Regions from separate parts of the Streptomyces sp. NPDC107454 genome, predicted to be linked through region 1. Evidence: riboswitches for the same ligand, from Rfam matches in the RefSeq annotation. Region 1 holds a riboswitch; each other region holds the start of a gene.
What was found. A riboswitch is a leader RNA that binds a small molecule or an ion and turns the genes downstream of it on or off. The one in region 1 is predicted to bind cobalamin.

Region 1 (5,456 bases):
TCGCACAGCGTGTCCACGAACGCGGTGTTGCCGGACAGCTGGTGGGCCCGGTAGAAGAGCACGCCGACGGTCGGGCGGCCCTCGACGAAGGCGCGCTCGCCGTGGACGCCGTACTCCGGCATCTTCCGCGGCTCCTCGAAGCCCTCACCCGTCAGCAGCACGGTGTCGGACAGGAACCGGGCCAGCTCGGTGAGGTTGTCCGGGCCGCCCTCGACCAGGTAACGCAGCGCCTCGGCGACGACACCGGCGGGCACGGACGACTCCGCCATCAGTTCGGCGTCGGGTACGGACTCCCCGCCGAGCAGCACGGTGGGGATGCCCGAGGCCTTCAGCTTCCGCAGGCCCTCCTCCCAGGCACGCTTGCCGCCCAGGAGTCGTACGACGGCGATGTCCGCGCCCTCGACGAGGGACGGCAGTTCGCCCTCGACGTCCACCCGGGTGGGGTTGCCGATCCGGTACGGGGCGCCGGAGGCACGCGCCGCCAGCAGATCGGTGTCGGCGGTCGACAACAACAACACTGTGCTCATGCGGGCGCTCCCGGTGGAATGAAAGGCAGTCCTTGCGGCGCGCCCGACTCGATGAGCCGCCACAGCGCGTCCGTGTCCGCGTGTTCCTCGATCAGATCGCCGAGCCGGTCGAGCTGCTCCTCGCGCAGCGCCGCGAACGACGTGTCGGCGGCCGGCACGAAACGACGGCCCGCGGCGGCCGCCACCTCGCGCAGGAAGGCGCGCCGGAAGCCGTCCGACTCCAGCGAGCCGTGCCAGTGCGTGCCCCAGACGGCGCCGACCCGGCACCCGTCCAGGAACGGTTCACCGCCCGTCACATCGGCGACGCCGTGATGGATCTCGTAGCCCTCGACGTGCTCGCCGAGCGCCTCCCCGACGGGCCGGGTCAGGGTCTTCTCGCGTGCGAACCGCACACGGACCGGCAGGAGTCCGAGCCCGTCGACATGACCGGCGCGCGACTCGACCTCGTCCTCGATGTGCTCGCCGAGGAGCTGGAATCCGCCGCAGATGCCCAGCACGGGCCGCCCTTCGGCCGCTCGGCGCAGGATGGCGTCCGCGAGTCCGCGCGTCCGCAGCCACTCCAGCGCCTTGACCGTCCCCCGGGTCCCGGGGACGACGACGAGATCGGCGTCGGCCAGCTCCTCGGCCCGGTCCACGAACCGCACGACGACACCCGGCTCGGCGGCCAGCGCGTCCACGTCCGTGAAGTTGGACATCAGCGGGATCGCGCAGACGGCGACGCGCAGCACGTCCTCGCCGACGGGGGAGGTGACCTGGGACTCCCGGACCGCTCCCCGCAACGACACCCGCAGCCCGTCCTCCTCGTCGATGCCGAGGCCGTGCCGGAACGGCAGGACGCCGTACGTACGCCGCCCGGTGAGGCCGTGGAGCATGTCGAGCCCCGGCTCCAGCAGGGAGACGTCCCCCCTGAACTTGTTGACGAGGAACCCGGCGACGAACTCCTGGTCCTCGCGCGACAGCAGCGCGACCGTCCCGAAGAACGAGGCGAACACACCCCCGCGGTCGATGTCGCCGACGACGAGCACGGGCAGCCGCGCATTGCGCGCGATCCCCATGTTCACGATGTCGGTCCGCCGCAGATTGATCTCGGCAGGACTGCCGGCCCCCTCACAGATCACCGCGTCATACGTGCCCCGCAACTCGGCGAGACAGTCCAGCACGGTGGTGAGCAGGGCTTCCTGACGCCCGCCGTGGTAGCCACGGGCCGTCATCTCACCCACGGGCCTGCCCATGAGGACGACCTGACTGCTGCGGTCGCTGCCCGGCTTGAGCAGCACGGGGTTCATGAGCGCGGTCGGCTCCACCCGGGCGGCCTGTGCCTGCATGGCCTGCGCGCGCCCGATCTCGGCGCCCTCGCGCGTCACGAACGAGTTCAGCGACATGTTCTGCGCCTTGAAGGGCGCGACCTTGACGCCTTGGCGCACCAGCCACCGGCAGATCCCGGCGGTCACGACACTCTTGCCCGCGTCGGAGGTGGTCCCGGCGACGAGCAGCCCTCCGCTCATGACGTACGCCCCTTCCTGAGAAGCCTCTGTACGAGCAGCCGCCCGCCGGCGCTCACGCCGAGGGCGAGCCAGCCGACACGGCGTGACAGCCGTACGGCCCGCTCGATGTCGTTGACGTGCACGGCGCGTCCGGCGCCGTTGAGCTCGGGCCGGTGCTCGACGCGCCCGCCGTAGGAGAGGGTGCCGCCCAGGCGCACCCCGAGCGCCCCCGCGAACGAGGCCTCCACGGGCCCGGCGTTGGGGCTCGGATGCTTGACGGCGTCGGCGCGCCAGGCTCGCAGGGCCCCTCGGGGGCTGTCACCCGCGACGGCGGCGAGCACGGCGGTGAGACGAGCCCCCGGCCACCCGGCGACGTCGTCGAGCCGAGCCGAGGCCCACCCGTACCGCCGGTACCTGGGCGACCTGTGACCGACCATGGCGTCAAGGGTGTTGACGGCCCGAAAGCCCACGAGCCCGGGGACTCCGGCCACGGCGCCCCACACCAGGGCGCCCACCACGGCGTCGGAGGTGTTCTCGGCGACGGACTCCACGACGGCGCGCGCGATGCCGTCGGCGCCGAGGGCCTGGGGATCCCGTCCGCACAGATGCGGCAGCCGCTCCCTGGCGATCCCGGTCTCCCCGTCCGCGAGGGCGTCACCGATCGCCCGGGCCTCCCGCCCGAGTGTGGTGCCCCCGACGACGGCCCAGGTGGCGGCGGCCGTCAGTGCGAGGGACGCGGCACGTGAGGGGCGTACGGCACGGGAAGCGACGGCGGCGAGTCCGGCGGCACCTCCCACACACACGGCGGTGTGCAGCGCGCCCCACCCGCGGTGGTCCCGCCACAGCGCCCGCTCCACGGCTGCCGCGCTCCGCCCGAACGCGGCGACCGGATGCCCCCGGCGGGGATCGCCGAGCAGCAGGTCACCGAGGAGGCCGGCGGTGGCGCCGTACGCGAAGACGCGATCGGCACGCACGGGGTCAGCCGACCGTAAGGTCGGGTGGAACCGTCGCTAGCAGGGCACTTGGGCAGCCGCACATGGCGTTATGTCCTCACTCAGGGTGTCCGCGCCCTGGTTCGACGAGACCGGCGGGGAGAGTTCCTGGCTCCCGGGGAGTTCCTTCCCCGGTCACAGTGGCGGGACCGCGCCGGATTCACACCGGCTTCCTCTTCTGTCGCCGTACTTGGCTCCGGCAGTCCACCACGGGTTGGAAGACCCGTCAACTTGCTGTTGACCTGCGCGGGGAGAGTGTGCGAAGGCCCACATACAGGTGGGGTGCGGGACGGTGATCCGTCCCGCACCCCACGTGAAGTGGCGCCCGTTTTGGGTTACTTGCCGACGATCAGGAAGATGCCGTACGCCACCGCCGCGGCGCACGCCGCGAAGCAGACGTACGCGCCGGTGACCGCGAGGGTCGCGGAGCCGCCCTGGGCGGACGCGGACTCGCGCTTGGAGAGTCCGACGATGCCGAGGGTGAAGAGGCCGACGAGGCCGACGGTGGTCACGAGGCTGACTCCGAAGACGGAGCCGAGGGCTGCCCAGTCGATGTGCATGCTGTTCTGTCCTTACACCGTGGCCGGGCGGGTGGGCTCCGCGTCCGGGGACGGGATGGTGGTCTTCAGGTCGCCGGACAGGCCGCCGGTGACGGGGCCCGCGGGCGGCGGGGTGACGGCGGCGACAGCGGCGGTGACGACGCCCGCGGGTTCGGCGGTGCCGTAGTCGATGGCATTGACGTTGTCGACGGTGACCGGCTGGCGGCGGGAGAGCTTCCAGATGGTGCCGGCGCCGGCGACGAGCAGCGCGCCGGTGAGGACGATGCCCCAGGTGCCCTGCTTGGTGAGGAACTCGGCGGAGGCACCGGCCAGACCGGCGGCCGGCAGGGTCAGGACCCAGGCGACGAACATCCGGGTCGCGGTCGACCAGCGGACCACGCCGCCCTTGCGGCCGAGGCCCGAGCCCATCACGGCGCCGGAGCAGACCTGGGTGGTGGAGAGGGAGAAGCCGATGTGCGAGGAGGCCAGGATGGCCGTCGCGGCGCTGGTCTGGGCGGCGAAGCCCTGCGGCGGCGCGAGGTCCGTGAGGCCCTTGCCCAGGGTGCGGATGATGCGCCAGCCGCCCAGGTAGGTGCCGAGCGCGATGGCCGTACCGGCCGAGACGATGACCCACAGCGGGGGGTTCGAACCCGGGGCGATGACGCCGCCGGTGACCAGGGCGAGGGTGATGATGCCCATCGTCTTCTGGGCGTCGTTGGTGCCGTGCGCCAGGGAGACCAGGCCGGCGGAGGCGATCTGGCCGGCGCGGTAGCCCTTGGCGGTCGCCTTCTCGTCGGCGCGGTTGCCGATCCGGTAGGTGAGCCGGGTGGCCAGCGTCGCGGCGAGTCCGGCCACGATGGGCGCGGCGACCGCGGGGATCAGCACCTTGGTGACGACGGTCGAGCCGTTCACCGACGACCAGCCGGCCGACATGACCGCGGCGCCGATCAGGCCGCCGAACAGTGCGTGGGAGGAGCTGGAGGGCAGACCCAGAAGCCAGGTCAGCAGATTCCAGAGGATGGCGCCGACGAGCGCCGCGAAGATCACCTGGACGCGTATGCCCTCTTCGTTGATGATCCCGCCGGAGATCGTCTTGGCGACCTCCACGGAGAGGAAGGCGCCGACGAGGTTCAGCACGGCGGACATGGCCACCGCCGTCTTGGGCTTCAGAGCGCCGGTCGAGATGGTGGTCGCCATCGCGTTGGCAGTGTCGTGGAAACCGTTCGTGAAATCGAACACGAGAGCGGTGACGATCACGATTCCGAGGAGGAGCGTGATGTGTTCCATTTACCCAGGCTTCTGTTGGACGTCAGTGGCAGGTGGACCGTAGGCAACCTGAGTGAACGGAAGATGAACTGGGGCGGGCGTCGGGGTGTATCAAACGGTGGACCGCCCCTCCGCTTGTGATGACCAGTGTGCGGGAGGGCGGCCCGACGGTTTACCAGGTGTTCGAACGGAGGCGGAATATCGGGTTCCGCCGGAGGTGGTTGGAGGGCTTCTAGCCCGCGGCGAACTGCTTGAGTCGGCTCATGGATCCGTTGAAGAGATTCTGGTCACCCGGGAGCGTCCCGCTGTTGTCGTACTGCCAGAACGTCCACGTCGACCAGCCGGCCGGCAACGCGCCCGTGTCCGCCGAGTCGTAGCGGGCGAGCCAGAGGGCGTGGTTCGCGGCGAAGGCGCCGCTGCCGCCGGTGCAGGTGTTCCACCAGTGGGTGGTCGTGTAGATGACGGGACGGCGACCGGTCTCCCGTTCGAGTTCGTCACTGAACGCCTGGATCCAGCTCACGATCCTGGCCTTGCTCAGGCCGTAGCACTTGTGCTTCTTGTCGTACGGGTTGTACTCCATGTCGAGCGCGGGCGGCAGCGTCCAGCCGTCCGCGCGCCAGGCGCCGCCGTTGCGCACGAAGTACGCGG
Region 2 (5,456 bases), on a different contig from region 1:
GCCTCGGGGGAGTTGATGTGCTTGTAGAGGGTCAGCACGAGGTTGTTCGACACGATCGAGTCGCCCGTCGCGAAGAACGCGACCAGCCGGCCGATCATGTGCTGCTCACCCTGCGAGAGCTTCGCGAGGTCGGCCACGTCCGAGTGGAGGTCGACCTCCTCCACGGTCCAGGTGTTCTTGATGGCGTCCCGGTAGCGCTCGTAGAAGTCCGGGTAGCGCATGGGGCGGAGGGTGAGTTCGAAGCCCGGGTCGAGCAGGTTCTTCTCGGTGGAGCTCATTACTGGCAGGCCTCGCAGGACTCGGGGTTCTCAAGGGAGCAGGCGACGGCGTCCTCGTCGGGGATCGCCTGCACGGGGATGGTCTTCTCGGGCTGGGCCTGCGCCTGGGCGGCACGGGCGATACGGGTCGCCGGGCGGGAGCGCAGGTAGTACGTCGTCTTCAGGCCCGACTTCCAGGCGTACGCGTACATCGAGGAGAGCTTGCCGATCGTCGGCGTCTCCAGGAAGAGGTTCAGGGACTGGGCCTGGTCCAGGAACGGGGTGCGGGCGGCAGCCATGTCGATCAGGCCGCGCTGCGGGATCTCCCAGGCCGTGCGGTACAGGTCGCGGACGTCCTGCGGGACCCAAGTGAAGCCCTGCACCGAACCGTTGGACTCGCGCAGCGCCTCGCGGGTCTGCGCGTCCCACACGCCGAGCTTCTTCAGCTCGTCCACCAGGTAGGAGTTGACCTGGAGGAACTCACCGGAGAGCGTCTCGCGCTTGAACAGGTTGGACACCTGAGGCTCGATGCACTCGTACACACCCGCGATGGACGCGATGGTGGCGGTGGGCGCGATGGCGAGGAGGAGGGAGTTGCGCATGCCGACTGCGGCGATACGCTCCCGCAGGGCCGCCCAGCGCTCCGGCCAGGTCAGCTCCACGCCGTAGTGGTCGGGGTGCAGGACGCCACGGGCCGTACGGGTCTTCTCCCAGGCCGGGAGCGGGCCGCTGCGCTCCGCGAGGTCGGCCGAGGCCTCGTACGCGGCGAGCATGATCCGTTCGGCGATCCGGGTGGAGAGGGCCTTGGCCTGCGGGGAGTCGAAGGGGACGCGCAGCTTGAAGAAGACGTCCTGCAGACCCATCGCGCCGAGGCCGACGGGCCGCCACTTCGCGTTCGACCGGCCGGCCTGCTCGGTCGGGTAGAAGTTGATGTCGACGACACGGTCGAGGAAGGTGACGGCGGTACGGACCGTCTCGTCCAGCCGCTCCCAGTCGATGTCCCCGTCGACCACGAAGGCGCCGAGGTTGACCGAGCCGAGGTTGCAGACCGCCGTCTCCCCGTCGTCCGTGACCTCCAGGATCTCGGTGCAGAGGTTCGAGGAGTGGACGGTGTGGCCCGGCTCCGCCGTCTGGTTGGCGGTGCGGTTGGCGGCGTCCTTGAAGGTCATCCAGCCGTTGCCGGTCTGCGCGAGGGTGCGCATCATGCGGCCGTAGAGGTCACGGGCCGGGATGGTCTTCCTGGCGAGGCCGGCCGCCTCCGCCCCGCGGTACGCCGCGTCGAACTCGTCGCCCCACAGGTCGACCAGCTCGGGCACGTCGGAGGGCGAGAAGAGGGACCACTGCCCGTCGGCGTCGACCCGGCGCATGAACTCGTCCGGGATCCAGTGCGCGAGGTTCAGGTTGTGCGTACGGCGGGCGTCCTCACCGGTGTTGTCGCGCAGCTCCAGGAACTCCTCGATGTCGGAGTGCCAGGTCTCCAGGTAGACCGCGGCCGCGCCCTTGCGCCGGCCGCCCTGGTTCACCGCGGCGACCGAGGCGTCGAGGGTCTTCAGGAACGGGACGATTCCGTTTGAGTGCCCGTTCGTACCGCGGATCAGCGAACCGCGCGAACGGATCCGGGAGTACGAAAGACCGATGCCGCCCGCGTGCTTCGAGAGGCGGGCCACCTGGTGGTAGCGGTCGTAGAGGGAGTCCAGCTCGTCCAGCGGGGAGTCGAGGAGGTAGCAGGACGACATCTGCGGGTGCCGCGTACCGGAGTTGAACAGCGTGGGGGAGGAGGGGAGGTAGTCGAGACGGCTCATGAGCCCGTAGAGCGCCGCGACCTCGTCCAGGGCCCGGTTCGTGTCGTCCTCGGCCAGGCCCGACGCCACGCGCAGCATGAAGTGCTGGGGCGTCTCGATGACCTTGCGGGTGATCGGGTGCCGGAGCAGATAGCGGCTGTGCAGGGTGCGCAGGCCGAAGTAGCCGAAGCGGTCGTCGCCGTCGATGTCGATCAGCGCGTCCAGCCGGGCCGTGTGCAGCCGGACGAACTCCGCCGTGCGGTCGGCGATCAGGCCCTCGCGGTGACCCGCGGCGATCGACCCGGAGAAGGACGTGACGCCCTGCGAGGCGGCCTCCGCCGCGATGCTGATCGTCAGCAGTCTGGCCGCCAGCCGGGAGTAGACGGGGTCCTCGGAGATGAGGCCCGCGGCCGCCTCGGTGGCCAGTTCGCGCAGCTCCGTGTCGTCCGCGTGCGCGGACCGGCCGCGCAGCGTGGCGGCGGCGACCCGGCCGGGGTCGGCGCCGGGGAGGTCGGCGGTGAGGTCGGTCAGGGTACGCAGCAGAGTGGTACCGGGACCGTCCGTCTCCACCGGGACCTGCTTCCGCTCCTGCTGTGCGAAAGCGGTAGCTGAAGCCGGGTCGGCTGGCGCGATGGTCACTTGGGGCTCTCCCTCGCTCGGCACGGGGCCTGGCGGAGGGCAGGGCAGCTCACGAGCGCACGCGGCGTCGCGTCCACCGGCCCATTCCGCGAGGCCCGGACGTCATGCACCCGGGCCGGATGGCCGGGCGCGCTGTCGGCAGGTCCTCGGACTGACGCGAGTACATGGGCGCGAGTGTGCGAACACGTACAAGTACACCGTTGCGGGACAGTTCCGGATTTGCACCGGATTCCCCTGCGGCGACAGCGAGCATGAGCATACATCTTGTGCCGGGCTGCGGTGACACCACCAGATGTTGTGTCGTGCCGGTGTCAGAGTGTCAACTCGTAGGTGAGGAGAGTGATGTCGTCGAGCTCCGGGAGGGGGTTCCAGTCGCGGTCGGGGGTGCGGGTGAAGCCGAGGCGTTCGTAGATGCGGTGGGCGGCATGCATGGTGCGCTGGGTGGAGAGCACGACGCGTACGCAGCCCGCGGTGGCGCGTGCGTGGTCGACGCAGGCGCGGACGAGGGTCTCGCCGGCACCTCGGCCGCGGGACTCGCGTGCGACGGCGAGCATACGGATCTCGGCTTCGCCGGGGCGGGCTATGTCGGCCATGGGGCCGCCACGCGGTACGAAGGTCACGGCGCCGAGGATGCGGTCGTGGTCCACGGCGACGAGGACCTCCGCGGCGGTGGCTCGTTTCGCCACGTCTCGCAGTTCGCCGAGGTACTCGTCGTTCTCCCCGAAGTCGAGCAGGCCGTCGCCGAGGTAGGCCTGTGCGGTGATCTCGCCGATGCGGTCGTATTCGTGGGGGTGGGCGTGTCTGATGCGGATGTCCATGCCGGTGAGTGTGCAACAGGACGCGGGAACGGGCCGCCGGATTTATGTCCGACGGCCCGTGGGGGGTTGTTGGTGCGGTTGCGCGGCTGCGGGTGCGTGGGGGCTTGGCGCGCAGTTCCCCGCGCCCCGGGCCTTTAGGGACGCGGGGAACTGCGCGAGAAGCCCCCACCGGGCCCGCAGCCGAAGAACCCACCGGAGGTCCGGGGGCGCAGCCCCGGGCTCAGTGGGTGGAACCCGCCGTGGCCGGAGGCAGTTCCGTCACGACGCCCGCGTCCCCCGCATCCGCCGTGTAGTCCTCCGGAGACGTCTCGTCGACGCCGTCCGGCGCGTTGAAGGCGCGGAGGGCGAAGGTGAGGACGACGCTGACCACGACGTTCATGACGAAGGCCGTCAGACCGATGTAGCCGATCTCCCCGATGCCCGGGATCTCCTTCGAGCTGCCGCCGAAGTGCTTCTGGGTCGGAGAGGCGACCCCGTACGCGGCGAGCGTGCCGTACAGCATGCCCACCGCCCAGCCCCCGAGCAGCGCCCAGCGGTGGAACCAGCGGGTGAACAGGCCACCGACCAGCGCCGGGAAGGTCTGGAGGATCCAGATGCCGCCCAGGAGCTGGAAGTTGATCGCGACCGTCTTGTCCATCGTCAGGACGAAGACCAGCGCGCCCACCTTCACCAGCAGCGACACCAGCTTGGAGACCCTGGTCTCCTGCTGCGGCGTCGCGTCCGGCTTGATGAAGTCCTTGTAGATGTTGCGGGTGAAGAGGTTCGCGGCCGCGATGGACATGATGGCCGCCGGCACGAGCGCTCCGATGCCGATCGCCGCGAAGGCCACCCCCGCGAACCAGTCCGGGAACATGTTCTCGAAGAGCTGGGGGATGGCGAGTTGGCCGTTGGTGACCTTGACCCCGGCCGCGATCGCCATGAACCCGAGCAGGGCGAGCAGCCCCAGCATCAGGGAGTAGAGAGGAAGGATCGTGGTGTTGCGGCGGATCACCTCACGGCTGCGGCTGGAGAGCGTCGCCGTGATCGAGTGCGGGTACATGAACAGCGCGAGCGCCGATCCGAGCGCGAGCGTGGCGTAGGTCCACTGGCCCGCTTCGGCGGGCACGAGCCCGCCCGCCCCCGCCGCCGTGTACTTGTCGCTCGCCGCCTTGAAGATCTCGTCGAACCCGCCCAGCTTGATCGGGATGTAGATGATGGCCACCGCGATCACGATGTAGATCAGGGTGTCCTTCACGAACGCGATCAGGGCGGGGGCGCGCAGCCCCGAGGAGTAGGTGTACGCGGCCAGCACGCCGAACGCGATGAGGAGCGGAAGGTCCTTCACGAACCAGTTGGTGTTCTCGCCGCCGCCCACGCCCATCACGTCCAGGACGGCCTGGATGCCGACCAGCTGGAGCGCGATGTACGGCATGGTCGCGAGGATGCCGGTCACGGCCACGGCGAGGGACAGGCCCTTCGAACCGAAGCGCCCGCGCACGAAGTCCGAGGTCGTCACGTACCCGTGCTTGTGGGAGACCGACCACAGGCGGGGGAGGAACGTGAAGATCAGCGGGTAGACGAGGATCGTGTACGGAACGGCGAAGAAGCCGGCCGCGCCCGCCGCGTAGATCGCCGCCGGTACGGCGACGAAGGTGTACGCCGTGTAGAGGTCGCCGCCGAGCAGGAACCAGGTGACCCAGGTGCCGAACGACCGTCCGCCCAGGCCCCATTCGTCGAGGCTGTGCTCGTCGTCCGCCCTGCGCCAGCGTGCGGCCAGGAAGCCCATGACCGTGACGGCCAGGAAGAAGAAGATGAAGACGCCGAGCGCGACGCCGTTCACACCGTCCTTCACTTCGCCGCACCCCCGCCCTGGGACGCGCGGGCGCGCTGGTCACGCTGCCACAGCTGGTACGCGGTCACGGTGAGCGCCGTGGACACGAGCACCCACAGCATCTGGTACCAGTAGAAGAACGGGATGCCGA
Region 3 (5,456 bases), on a different contig from region 1:
CAGGCTGACCAGTTCGGCCGCGTACCGCACGCCCTGTGGATGCTTTGTCCAGGGGCCGAGCGGATCGCCGGGCGGGTCTCCGCGCAGGGCGAGGATGTTGCGTACGCCCTGGTCGGCATAGTGGCCGAGGATGTTGCGCAGTTCCGCGACGCTGTGGTCGACCGCGGTGAGGTGGGCGACCGGGGTGAGTGTGGTCTCCTGGGCGATTCGCCCAGTCACGTTCACGGTCCTGCCCCGCGTCGAGCCGCCGGCACCGTAGGTCACCGAGACGAACGTGGGCGCCAGGGTCTCCAGCCTGCGAATCGCGGTCCAGAGTCCGGCTTCGGCTGCCGCGCTGCGAGGCGGCATGAATTCGAACGAGTAACAGCGGCCTCCCCGTGCGAGCAGGTCATGAATGGTTACCGCACGGTCTTTCCTTGTGCTGGGGATACCGAGAGCCATGTGGGCCGTTCCAGTCGGTTCGGGACTCCGCGAAGGAATTTCAGGGCGTGGGTTTACCGGGATACTCGGCGTGGTGGAACCGGTTACTCGGGTCCGGTGCGCCCCGACCCGGTGATGGCGCGTACCCGGTGCGCCTGTCGGCGCATTTCGGCGACCAGTTCCAGATTGGTGCGCTGGGGGTCGGGATCCGTGGAACCGTCCCGTGGCCCGGGCAGGCCGCCGTCGCCGAGGGCCTCCACCAGGGTGTCCAGGAGTTCGGTCATTTCGACGAGTGCGTCGCGCAGTATGCGCATCTTCGCGCTCTGACTGCCGAGCTGTCTGCGCATGGCCAGCAGACTCTCGAACTCCTTCGTCGGCACGGCGATCATGGGTTTGCCGTCCACGACGATCTGGCGCGGCTTGTTCCGCACGGATAGGCCCCCCTTCCTGCCTTGGTCCTGGCGGTGCTGCTCGGCGGGGCCGGGACGCTTGTGGCGTCCCGGCCCACTCAGACCATGGGTCAGGAAGCGGGCAGCTCGCCGCGGACCGTGCGGGCGGCGGTGACCAGGTTCTCCAGGGAGGCCCGGGTCTCGGGCCAGCCGCGGGTCTTCAGGCCGCAGTCGGGGTTGACCCACAGCCGCTCGGCCGGGATGGCCTTGAGGCCGGTGCGCAGCAGCTCGGAGGCTTCCTCGGTGCTGGGCACGCGCGGGGAGTGGATGTCGTAGACGCCGGGTCCGGCCTCGCGCGGGTAGCCGTGGGCGGCGAGTTCGCGGGCGACCTGCATGTGCGAGCGGGCCGCCTCCAGGCTGATGACGTCGGCGTCGAGGTCGTCGATGGCCTGGACGATGTCGCCGAACTCGGCGTAGCACATGTGGGTGTGGATCTGGGTGTCCGGGCGGACTCCGGCGGTGGTGAGCCGGAACGCCTCGGTGGCCCACGCGAGGTAGGCGGCCCGGTCGGCGGTCCGCAGCGGCAGGGTCTCGCGCAGTGCGGGTTCGTCGACCTGGATCACCGAAGTACCCGCCGCCTCCAAGTCGTTCACCTCGTCGCGCAGGGCGAGGGCGACTTGGCGGGCGGTGTCGCCGAGCGGCTGGTCGTCACGGACGAACGACCAGGCCAGCATGGTGACCGGACCGGTCAGCATGCCCTTGACCGGACGGTGGGTGAGGGACTGGGCATACGACGTCCAGCGCAGCGTCATCGGCTCGGGACGGGAGATGTCGCCGGCCAGGACCGGCGGACGCACGTACCGGGTGCCGTAGGACTGGACCCAGCCGTGCTGGGTTGCCAGGTAGCCGGTCAGCTGCTCGGCGAAGTACTGGATCATGTCGTTGCGCTCGGGCTCACCGTGCACCAGGACGTCGATGCCGGTCTTCTCCTGGAAGGAGATGACCTCCTGGATCTCCGCCTTGATGCGCTCCTCGTACCCGGCGGTGTCGATCCGGCCGGTGCGCAGGTCGGCGCGGGCGACCCGCAGTTCGTCGGTCTGCGGGAACGACCCGATGGTCGTCGTCGGCAGCAGCGGCAGCCCGAGGTGGGCACGCTGGGCCCCGACCCGCTCGGCGTAGGACTGGGAGCGGCGGGCGTCGGCCTCCGTGACGGCGGCTGCCCGGTCACGTACGGCCGGGGCGTGGGTGATGGGCGAAGTCGCGCGGGAGGCGAGGTCTGCCTGGTTGGCGGCGAGCTCGCCGGTGATGGCGTCGGTGCCCTGGGCGAGGCCCTTGGCGAGGGTGACGATCTCGGTGGTCTTCTGCTGTGCGAAGGCCAGCCAGCGCCGGATCTGCGGCTCGATGTCCCGCTCGGCGGACGCGTCGAGAGGGATGTGCAGAAGGGAGCAGGAGGCGGCCACGTCGACCCGGTCGGCAAGCCCGAGGAGGGTGCCGAGGGTGGACAGGGACGTGGCGAGGTCGTTGATCCAGATGTTGCGGCCGTTGACGACCCCGGCGACCAGCCGCTTGCCGGGCAGCCCGCCGACGGCGGCCAGGGCGTCCAGGTTGGCGGCCGCCGCCTCGGTGAAGTCGAGGGCGAGCCCGTCGACGGGCGCCTTGGCCAGGACGGGGAGGGCGTTGCCGAGCCGGTCGAAGTAGGAGGCCACCAGGAGCTTGGGCCGGTCGGGGAGGGCGCCGAGGTCGCGGTAGGCACGTTCGGCCGCGTTCAGTTCGGCCGGGGTGCGGTCCTGGACCAGGGCGGGCTCGTCCAGCTGCACCCACTCCGCGCCTGCCGCCCGCAGGTCGGCGAGCACCTCGGCGTACACCGGCAGCAGCCGGTCGAGCAGGGTGAGCGGCTCGAAGTCGGCGGCGACGCCAGGGGCGGGCTTGGCGAGCAGCAGGTAGGTGACGGGGCCGACCAGGACCGGGCGGGCGGTCAGGCCGAGGGCCAGGGCCTCCTTCAGTTCCGCGACCTGCTTGGCGGAGTTCGCGGTGAAGACCGTGTCAGGACACAACTCGGGGACCAGGTAGTGGTAGTTGGTGTCGAACCACTTCGTCATTTCGAGCGGGGCGACGTCCTGGGTGCCGCGGGCCATGGCGAAGTAGCCGTCGAGCGCGTCGGCTTCGACGGCGGCCCGGTGCCGCTCGGGGATCGCGCCGACCATGACGGTGGTGTCGAGGACGTGGTCGTAGTACGAGAAGTCGCCGGTGGGTACCTCGTGGACGCCGGCGTCGGCGAGCTGCTGCCAGTTGCTCCGGCGGAGTCCGGCGGCGGTTTCCCGGAGGGTGTCGGCGGAGACGCGGCCCTTCCAGTAGCCCTCGATCGCCTTCTTCAGTTCCCGGTTCTGGCCCTGGCGGGGGTAGCCGTACACGGTGGCCCGTGCTGCCGCGGCTGCGGACTTCGCTGTCACGGAGATCTCCTTCGCGAGACGATTCCCTGGGATCCCGGCGACGGGACGAGAGCGCGAAGGTGATGACGAACCGGACGGCGACGACCTCGCGCGGCAAAGGCACGGTCGTCCCGACTGGTATGTACGCCGACCCGCCCACGAGGTCACCGGGGTATCCGCACACGCTCTTGCGCGCGCGGGCAACGGGCAGGTCTTCGGACTCGCGGGCCCGCCCTCCTGACGGAGGACACCTACTGGCCGTCGCTTCCCAGGCCCGGTACGTCGGGTCCAGTGCGTATGACGGCGGTCGTTCCCACTCACCGCTGCGGGGCAGTCCCGGATTCCCACCGGGTTCCCTCTTGCGACACCCCGCCTGGCTGACGGGGCGAACCAGCTGCACCCGCCACCCTAAGGGGCCGCCACCGAATACGGAGCGTCGCGTCCATCATTCGGATGGTGAGTCGGCACACGCGGATGACGGGTGTGAAACGGGCCGAGGGCGGGAAACGCCGCACACGCGTCTCCCGCCCTTCCCCAGTCGGCGCCTGCCGGACCCTCACCCGGCGGCGCGCTCCAGGCTCCTCAGCCCGGAATCGCCAGGATCCTCAGTCCTGGACGTAGGTGTGGAACCCCCGGCCGGTCTTACGGCCGAGCAGCCTCGCCTCGACCATCCGCTGGAGCAGCGGGGGCGGGGCGTAGAGGGGTTCGCGGAACTCGTCGTAGAGCGACTCGGCGATGGCGGCGACGGTGTCGAGGCCGATCAGGTCGGCGAGCTTCAGGGGGCCCATGGGGTGGGCGCAGCCCAGCTCCATGCCGGTGTCGATGTCGGTGGCGGTGGCGAAGCCGGACTCGGCCATCCGGATCGCGGACAGGAGGTAGGGGATGAGGAGGGCGTTGACGACGAACCCCGCCCGGTCCCGGGAGTGGATGACCGTCTTGCCCAGCGTTTCGGTGGCGAAGTGCTCCACGGCGGCGACGGTCCCGGGCGCGGTGTGCAGGGAGGTCACGACCTCCACGAGCGGCAGCACGGGGACGGGGTTGAAGAAGTGCAGTCCCACGACCCGGTCGGCCCGGCTGGTCGCCATGCCTAGCCGCATGATTGGGAGGGAGGAGGTGTTGGTGGCCAGGACCGCGTCCGGGTCTTCGACGACCTTGTCGAGGGCGGCGAAGATCTCGGTCTTCGCGTCGGCGTTCTCGATGACCGCCTCGACGACCAGCTGCCGGTCGGCCAGGTCGTCCAGTTCGCCGGTGAAGGCGAGTCGGGCGAGGGCGTCCCGGGCGGTGGCCGGGTCCAGCTTGCCGCGCTGGACGGCACGTTCGAGTGAGGAGGTGACCCTGTCCCGCGCCGCGCGGGCGGCCGTGGCGTCGGCCTCGCAGACCACGGTGTCCAGACCGGCCCGTGCGCACACCTCGGCGATACCGGCGCCCATCTGACCGCCGCCGACGATCCCGACGCGCTGGATGCGGGCGCTCATGACCGGGGCTCCGCGCGCTGCACGAGGTGGCGGGAGTAGGCGTCCGGGGTGAAGAAGAGGGGCAGTTCGGGGGCGAGAGCCGTCCGCTCGAAGAGCTCCCGTGCTTCCTCGACGGGTGCCCAGGGGCGGACGACGCCGAGGGCGGCCGTCTCGTCGTCGAGGATGGTCAGGACGGTCTCGCGGTCGATCACCTGGTGTCGTAGCCACTGCCAGATCTGCACGCGGGCGATCTCGGCGGTGGCCGCGTCCTCCATCAGGCCGTCGATGGCGACCGCGCCCTGGCCACGCAGCCAGGCGTCGAAGTAGCCGAGCGCCACCGCGATGTTGGTGCGGACGCCCTGGTCGGTGGGCGGGCCGCTGATCCGGCGCACGGACAGCAGGTCACCGGGGGCCACCTCGACGTCGTCCCGGGTGCGGTCGAGCTGGTGCGGCCGGTCGCCGAGGACGTCGTCGAAGACCTCGCGGCAGGTCCGCACCAGTCCGGGGTGGGCGACCCAGGAGCCGTCGAAGCCGTCCTCCGCCTCCCGCTCCTTGTCCAGCCGCACGGTGGCGAGGACCGCCTGGTTCGCGGCCGGGTCCTTGGCGGGGACCTGGGCGGCCATGCCGCCGATGGCGTGTGCGCCGCGCCTGTGGCAGGTGCGGACGAGGAGTTCGGTGTAGGCCCGCATGAAGGGGGCGGTCATCGTCACCTTCGCCCGGTCGGGGAGGAGGAAGTCGGTGCGGTGTCCGAAGGTCTTGATGAC

Region 2: linked by a shared signal. The riboswitch ahead of ACZ69M_RS21825 (ribonucleoside-diphosphate reductase subunit alpha) and the one ahead of ACZ69M_RS30695 (cobalamin biosynthesis protein) in region 1 are both predicted to bind cobalamin.
Region 3: linked by a shared signal. The riboswitch ahead of metE (5-methyltetrahydropteroyltriglutamate--homocysteine S-methyltransferase) and the one ahead of ACZ69M_RS30695 (cobalamin biosynthesis protein) in region 1 are both predicted to bind cobalamin.

What each region holds. Positions count from the first base shown of each region.
Region 1 covers NZ_JBVJPA010000012.1:326,750-332,205, forward strand. Annotated here, with positions in the region: gene cobN (cobaltochelatase subunit CobN) at 1-527, opposite strand, end outside; gene ACZ69M_RS30690 (cobyric acid synthase) at 524-2,032, opposite strand; gene ACZ69M_RS30695 (cobalamin biosynthesis protein) at 2,029-2,985, opposite strand; cobalamin riboswitch at 3,087-3,227, opposite strand; gene ACZ69M_RS30700 (hypothetical protein) at 3,339-3,563, opposite strand; gene ACZ69M_RS30705 (inorganic phosphate transporter) at 3,576-4,829, opposite strand; gene ACZ69M_RS30710 (lysozyme) at 5,041-5,456, opposite strand, start outside.
Region 2 covers NZ_JBVJPA010000008.1:211,741-217,196, reverse strand. Annotated here, with positions in the region: gene ACZ69M_RS21830 (ribonucleotide-diphosphate reductase subunit beta) at 1-278, opposite strand, end outside; gene ACZ69M_RS21825 (ribonucleoside-diphosphate reductase subunit alpha) at 278-2,677, opposite strand; cobalamin riboswitch at 2,798-2,936, opposite strand; gene ACZ69M_RS21820 (GNAT family N-acetyltransferase) at 2,989-3,495, opposite strand; gene mctP (monocarboxylate uptake permease MctP) at 3,716-5,326, opposite strand; gene ACZ69M_RS21810 (DUF3311 domain-containing protein) at 5,323-5,456, opposite strand, start outside.
Region 3 covers NZ_JBVJPA010000020.1:6,732-12,187, forward strand. Annotated here, with positions in the region: gene metF (methylenetetrahydrofolate reductase [NAD(P)H]) at 1-441, opposite strand, end outside; gene ACZ69M_RS40385 (hypothetical protein) at 525-851, opposite strand; gene metE (5-methyltetrahydropteroyltriglutamate--homocysteine S-methyltransferase) at 941-3,259, opposite strand; cobalamin riboswitch at 3,440-3,635, opposite strand; gene ACZ69M_RS40395 (3-hydroxybutyryl-CoA dehydrogenase) at 3,844-4,713, opposite strand; gene aceB (malate synthase A) at 4,710-5,456, opposite strand, start outside.